Regions from separate parts of the Bradyrhizobium sp. 157 genome, predicted to be linked through region 1. Evidence: riboswitches for the same ligand, from Rfam matches in the RefSeq annotation. Region 1 holds a riboswitch; the other holds the start of a gene.
The links. Region 1 has a riboswitch for cobalamin ahead of IVA95_RS23515 (TonB-dependent receptor). Riboswitches for the same ligand answer to the same signal wherever they lie in the genome.
Positions count from the first base shown of each region.

Region 2: linked by a shared signal. The riboswitch ahead of IVA95_RS04185 (energy-coupling factor ABC transporter permease) and the one ahead of IVA95_RS23515 (TonB-dependent receptor) in region 1 are both predicted to bind cobalamin.

Region 1 covers NZ_JADPKF010000086.1:92,030-95,309, forward strand. The annotation lists gene IVA95_RS23515 (TonB-dependent receptor) at 1-2,207, opposite strand, end outside; cobalamin riboswitch at 2,322-2,523, opposite strand; partial or broken gene IVA95_RS23520 (histidine phosphatase family protein) at 2,644-3,216, shown strand; gene cobT (nicotinate-nucleotide--dimethylbenzimidazole phosphoribosyltransferase) at 3,227-3,280, opposite strand, start outside.
Region 2 covers NZ_JADPKF010000019.1:44,595-47,874, reverse strand. The annotation lists gene IVA95_RS04195 (cobyrinate a,c-diamide synthase) at 1-324, shown strand, start outside; gene cobA (uroporphyrinogen-III C-methyltransferase) at 321-1,052, shown strand; cobalamin riboswitch at 1,104-1,310, shown strand; gene IVA95_RS04185 (energy-coupling factor ABC transporter permease) at 1,346-2,023, shown strand; gene cobF (precorrin-6A synthase (deacetylating)) at 2,071-2,838, shown strand; gene cobT (nicotinate-nucleotide--dimethylbenzimidazole phosphoribosyltransferase) at 2,864-3,280, shown strand, end outside.

The sequences.
Region 1 (3,280 bases):
TTGGGGATGTCGACGAAGGCATAGAGATCGGCCACCGTGTAGGCGTTCATCGTCACGGTGTTGGCATCGGTATTGTAGCGATCGCCGACATGGCGGCCGATCACCCCGAGCTCGACCGGCCACGGCGTGAAGAACCGGTAGGACGCGCCGGCGTTCGCGACGACGCGCGGCACGTTCGGCGGCGTATTCCCGGAAAACGAGCCACCAGCAAAATTGTAGTCGGCATAGCGCGCGTCGATATAGGCGATGTTGCCCCACACACGCCAGGCTTCCGTCAGGCGCATGGAGGCTGCGAGCTCCACGCCCTTCGATTCCTGCCGTCCGGCGAAGTTGAGCTGCATGCCGCCGGCCGCCGCATAGACATTCTTGCGCAGGATATCGAAGGCTGAGAACGACCACTCCGCCCGGTTGTCCCAGAACAGATGCTTCACGCCGGTTTCATAGGTCCGCGACGTTGTCAGGTCGAGCGGCTGGAGCGGCCCGAGCAGAAAAATGTTATTGGCCGACACGTCTGCACCCGTCGCGTATTGGCTGAAGAACGTCAGGCCGGGAACGGCCTCCCAAGTGTAGCCGATGCGGCCCGTCACCGGCATCCAGGATTTCGAGAAGGGAAAGCCCGTCTTCACCACGCCGTTCGCGTCGGTCGAATTCCGGTCGAGCCCGATATGCTCCATGCGCAGGCCACCGACCAGAGCAAATGTCCGTGTGATCTTAAGGCGATCCTCGAACGACAGGGACTCATTGTCGATTCGAGCGGTCTGTCGCTGCGTCGTCAGCAGGCCGTAGTATCCACGCGCGGGATCGACCAGCGCGACCAGGTCGTGGGGGAAGTTGGCGGCACCCGGGCGGACGAAATCGAGGCCGCTCGCCGCAACCGTCGTCACGAGGCGGTTATCCATACCGACGATGTTCGCATCCCAGGTCAAGTCGGTGATGTTGCCTGCGAGCTTCTGGCGATGCGCCACGTAGAAGCGCTCGCGATCGACCAGGTTCGAATTGGCGTTGAACGCCTCAACTTCGTTGTTGAGCCACTCGCGCTCGGCGCCATAGCCATAGGCCTGGCTCTTCAGGGTCAGACCGGGTGCGAGCCTGAGCTCGAAGCCGCCGCGAAGCCACACCTCCTTCGCCACGTTACGATTATCGAGAACGTTGTAGTTGTTGTTGAAGGTGCGGTCGTCGATCGTGACGGGCCCCAGGTTCGATCCGTTGTAGTTCGAGACGTAGCTCCCGGAGACAATGCCGGCTGTGGCATGGGATCCGCTGAAGGCGACCGGAACGAGCGGCACGCCCCAATAGGCCCTCGAACGGTCCTCCTTGTATTCGATGGCGCCCCAGACCTTGAGATTATCGGATATGCGGTAATTCAGTTGGCCCGATACGTCGAGCGTCTTCGTGTTGGTGTCATCGGCAAAACCGTTGAGTGAGGAGCGGCTGATGTCGGACCGGTAGTCCAGGCCCTGGATGTTGGTGCTGCCGCCGGAGCCGTAGTAGCTCCGGAACGAATTCAGCGAGTCATAGGAGAAGTACGCCTCGTTCCGGATCGGCCCGATGTGCGGCTGCTTGGTCACGAAATTGACCGCACCGCCGGCGGCACCCTCGCCCGACAACAGTGAGGCTGGTCCCTTCAGAAACTCCACTGCCTTGAGATTGGCCGCATCCATGATACGCGACGTCATGTTCTGCGGACCGATCTTGATGCCGTTGTAGAGCACGTTGATCTGGCTGTTGGTGAAGCCGCGCATCGAGAAGGCCGAGGGCTCGGCCGGATTGTCACCGGACGTCACGCCGACCGCGCCTTGCGCGACTTCCGACACCGTCCGATAGCCTTGCTCACGGATCGTCTCAGCTGAAATCACCTCGACGGTTGCCGGAATCTCGCGCACGGTCAGGCCAAGACGCGAAGCGCCCTTGGCGACAGCGTTCGTGTTCGGCGGCGTCTGCATTGCTTGCTCATCAGGCTTCGGTGCTGTCGCGGCGGACGTGGCTCTGCTTGCCGCCGTATGGCGCGCGCCGCGTTCGTCGCGACCGGCCGGCCTTGCCGGTCTGCGCTTCTGATCGGCACCCGGATAAATCTCGACGGGTGGCAATTGCTCACGGGAGCTCGCCTGTTGCGCCCAGGCCACGGAGATGTCGAGGGAAGCAAAATAAGAGAGAACGCCGGATGCGAGCAAGAATTGGCCCGACCGGGCGGCACGAAGAGACGACATGGTTGATACCTCGGTATGACGTCAGTGGCACGTCACAGCGACCCAGGTCTCAACCTCCAGCTTGCTAAGCCTCGGGTGAAGCCGAATGTCTGTACTCCCCGACCGATATCTTCGCGTGTGACCACGGCTGACGGCAGGTCTCCTGGCTTGCGGGTCGTTACCTTGCGTCGCCTTCCCGGGACCGAGATGCCCAGTGGCTCGTGACGCAACATTCTCCGCTCACAGTTGCGGGGGCAGCTACGGCATTGAGGAAACCTCCTCGCACCGCATTCCCTTTTCACCCCCGTAAGGGGAAACCGTCGCGTGCATCTAGGATTAAGACGAGCACGGAGTCAATGTGCAGTCTCGGTGTCCTTGTCGCAGCGATCTCTACATTGACAATTGCTTACCGGAGCGTGCTATCGCGTTACTGCTCTGACGTAGGTGGAGACGTTGAATGGAAGGGGACACCTTCCTCTGGCTGGTCCGGCATGCCGTCGTCAATGGCGTCGCAGGGACGATCCATGCCTCGGACGCCCCCGCGGATCTCAACGACCGGACGCAACTTGAAGCGCTGAGACGGCATCTGCCGCAGGACGCCGCAAGCTACGCAAGCCCGTCGCGACGAACCGTCGACACGGCGCGTGCGCTGGGGCGTGACCCGATCCTGGTGCCCGAATTCCGCGAGCAGGATTTTGGCGACTGGACCGGGCAGCGCCACGACGATCTCGCCGCTGCCGGCCGCGAAGGCTACGCAAAGTTCTGGAGCGATCCGGCTCGCTCCCGGCCGCCGGGCGGCGAAAGCTTTGAAGATCAGATTGTCAGGGTTCGGCAGGGCCTCGATCAGATCGGGACCGGACCGGCAATCCTTGTCGTCCATTCCGGCACCATCCGCGCTGCGCTGTGCATCGCACTTGACCTCACCCCGTAGGCTGCCCTCCGCTTCGTCATCGACCCGCTCTTCCTCACTCGCATCGATCGGCTGTCGAATGGCTGGCGGGTGCTATCGGTCAATCAGCGCGCTGCTTGAAGCGCCGTCATCAGGCCGGCCGATCCGGCACGTTGGCTTGCGCAAAGGTCGCCATGCCGTTGTG
Region 2 (3,280 bases), on a different contig from region 1:
GGCTATATGGTGCTGGGCTCCGCCTTGATCGACGCCAACGACGTGCGTCACGAGATGATGGGATTACTCGGCCTGGAAACGAGTTTTGCTCAACGTCGCATGCATCTGGGCTACCGACTTGCTGAGCTTACAGTCTCAATGCCTGGACATCAGGCCGGCGCGCGTCTGCGTGGCCATGAATTCCATTACTCCACGATTGTCTCTCAGCCCGATAAACCCCTGGCTATCGTGCGTGACGCGACCGGCGCGGTCGTTGCGGAGACCGGCTCGCGGCGCGGGTACACTACTGGCACGTTCTTCCACCTCATTGCGGAGGACAGGTGAGCGGCTTTGTTTCCATTGTCTCGGCTGGTCCAGGCGATCCCGAGCTCCTGACGCTCAAGGCGGCCGCGCGTCTGCGCGCCGCCGATGTCGTGCTCTATGACGACCTTGCCTCGGGCGCGATCCTCGATCACGCCCGCCCCGGCGCCAATCTGGTGGCGGTTGGCAAACGTGCGGGCCGGCCCTCGGCCAAACAGGAACACGTCAACCGGCTGCTCATCGACTACGCCGCCGCAGGTGCCCGAGTCGTTCGCTTGAAATCGGGAGACGCCGGCATCTTCGGTCGGCTTGAAGAGGAGATCGAGGTGCTGCGCGCGGCGGGCGTCACCTACGAGATCATTCCGGGCGTTACCTCAGCCTGCGCTGCGGCGGCGCGCTTCGGCATTCCACTGACCCGCCGGCATACCTCGCGCCGCGTCCAGTTCGTGACCGGCGCTGACGTCACTGGCCAATTGCCCGCAAATCTCAATTGGGCGGCCCTGGCCGATCAGGAAGCGACAACCGTGGTCTACATGGGCAAACGGACATTTCCGGCGCTCGTGGCAAGGCTGATCGAGCACGGCATGGGCCCCGATACGCCGTCGGTGATTGCCGAGTCTCTCGGCGGCGCCGAAGAGCGGCTTGTCCGTATGACGATTGCGAAGCTCGCAGAGCAGCTCGCGGAAAGTGGCGCCGCAACGACGCCAGCGCTCATTCTTTTCGGCGCGCTGGCGGGAGAGACTCCGTGTTGATGATGCCGTCGTCCGATCTCGCGTGCCCCTTGACGCGTCCTCGTCGAAAGGCGCACACAGTACAGGCATGGTACTCGAAGCCGGAGCATAATCAGGAATGGCGAAGGGCGGACCTAGTTGCGGCGCCTGAAGACCCGGCCGTCCCCGCGCCTGTTAGCGATGAGGGCTCCGGTCCGCCACTGGCCGTCAGGCTGGGGATGGAAGGAGACCCGTTTCGAACCGCGAGCCAGGAGACCTACCCTGCAGCTTTTAACACCAACGCCGTCGGGTGGGACGGCAGAAGGGACGTAGATATGCATATCGAACCAAGTATCGTTACGGGCGCCAAGCTCGTGCTGGGCTACGCGACAGGTGCCGTCGCCGGTGGCTGCACTTTGAAGCTTGCGGCAGAGACCGTGCGCGAGCAGGGAATCGCTTCACTAGCGGTGCGCATCGTCGCAACAACGGTCCTGGTCTTCTCATTCTTCGAACTCCTGCCGCATTTCCGGGTCGGGGTCTCTGAGGTACATTTCATTCTCGGCTCGACGCTGTTCCTCTTGTTCGGTGCAGCGCCGGCCGCGTTCGGGCTGGCCCTTGGTCTTCTGCTTCAGGGGCTATTCTTCGCACCGGCCGACCTGCCGCAATACGGCATGAATGTGACCACGTTGCTGGTGCCGCTGATTGCGATCTGGGCGCTGGCCGGGCGGATTATTCCCTGCAACACCGCCTATGTAGACCTGCAGTATCGCCAAGCACTGGCGCTTTCGGCCGCCTATCAATCCGGCATCGTGACGTGGGTCGCTTTCTGGGCGCTGTATGGTGCTGGCTTTGCCGCCGAGAACCTCACTTCCATCGCATCTTTCGCCGCTTCCTACGCGGCCGTCGTGGTCATCGAGCCGCTGGCTGATCTGACCGTGCTCGCACTGGCGAAATCGCTGCGTGGCGTGACAGCGGACGGTTTCGTCACCTACCGCCTGCACAACGCCACGTAAGGTTAAGTGAAGGTGGTCGCAGGCAGCGGCCGCCCTCCGCATAACTTATGCTGACGCTCTCCCTGATAGGAATCGGTTGCGGCGATCCCGAGCAGCTAACGCTTGCCGCGGTGCGCGCGATCAACGCCGCCGACCTCGTCCTCATCCCGCGCAAGGGGGACGTGAAATCTGATCTCGCTGAATTGCGGTGGACGATTTGCGCCCAGGTGCTTTCGAACGACCGGACGCGGATCGCCGAGTTCGTCATACCCGTGCGTGACGCCCGCCAAGGAGATTACCGCAAAGGAGTGGACGAATGGCACGATGCCCTAGCGGCGACCTGGTCGCAGGAAATTGCGCAGCATCTCGGGAGTGAGGGGCGAGTTGCCCTGCTGATCTGGGGAGATCCTTCGCTATACGACTCGAGCCTGCGGATCGCGCGAAGGCTCGATCCGTCGCCAGCCATCGAAGTGGTCCCCGGTATCACGTCAATCCAGGCGCTTTGCGCGGCACATTCGCTGCCGCTGAACGACATAGGCGAGCCTTTCCTGGTGACAACGGCACGGCGGCTGCGCGAAGGTGGCTGGCCCCACGGCACGAACACGGTGGTCGTGATGCTAGATGGCGGCGCGGCGTTTCAGTCGCTCGATCCGGCAGGGCTGCACATCTGGTGGGGCGCCTATCTTGGCATGCGTGAGGAGATCACGATGTCAGGTGCGCTCGCCGAAGTGGGTCCAAGCATCGTCGCCGCGCGACAGCAAGCGCGCGGAAGGCATGGCTGGATCATGGACAGCTACATTCTCAAGCGGCTACCCGCGAACGGGCTCGCTCGCTAGCGTTAACATCTAACGGCAGGACATCATGCTACCGGAGTGGGTCTACCAGGAGTGCCCCGACGTTTCGGCCATCCATCGCGATGCAGCGCTGGCCCGCCAAGCTGAACTTACCAAACCGGACGGCGCGCTCGGCCGGCTCGAGCATCTCGCGATCGAACTCGCCGGTCTGCAACAAACGGAGCAGCCGCGGGCTCAACGCGTGCCGATCATCGTCTTCGCCGGCGATCACGGGATCGTCGCTCAGGGCGTATCGGCGTATCCGCAGGAAGTCACGATCGCGATGATGTCCAACTTCGCGTCGGGTGGCGCCGCAATTTCCGTTCTGGCACGCGAGCTAGGCTTGAGTCTCGAGATCGTCGATGCTGGCACGCTCGCGGAAGTTCCGATTGAGGGTGTCGTGATCGATAAGCCGCGGCGGAGTAGCCGCGACTTTAGCGAGGAA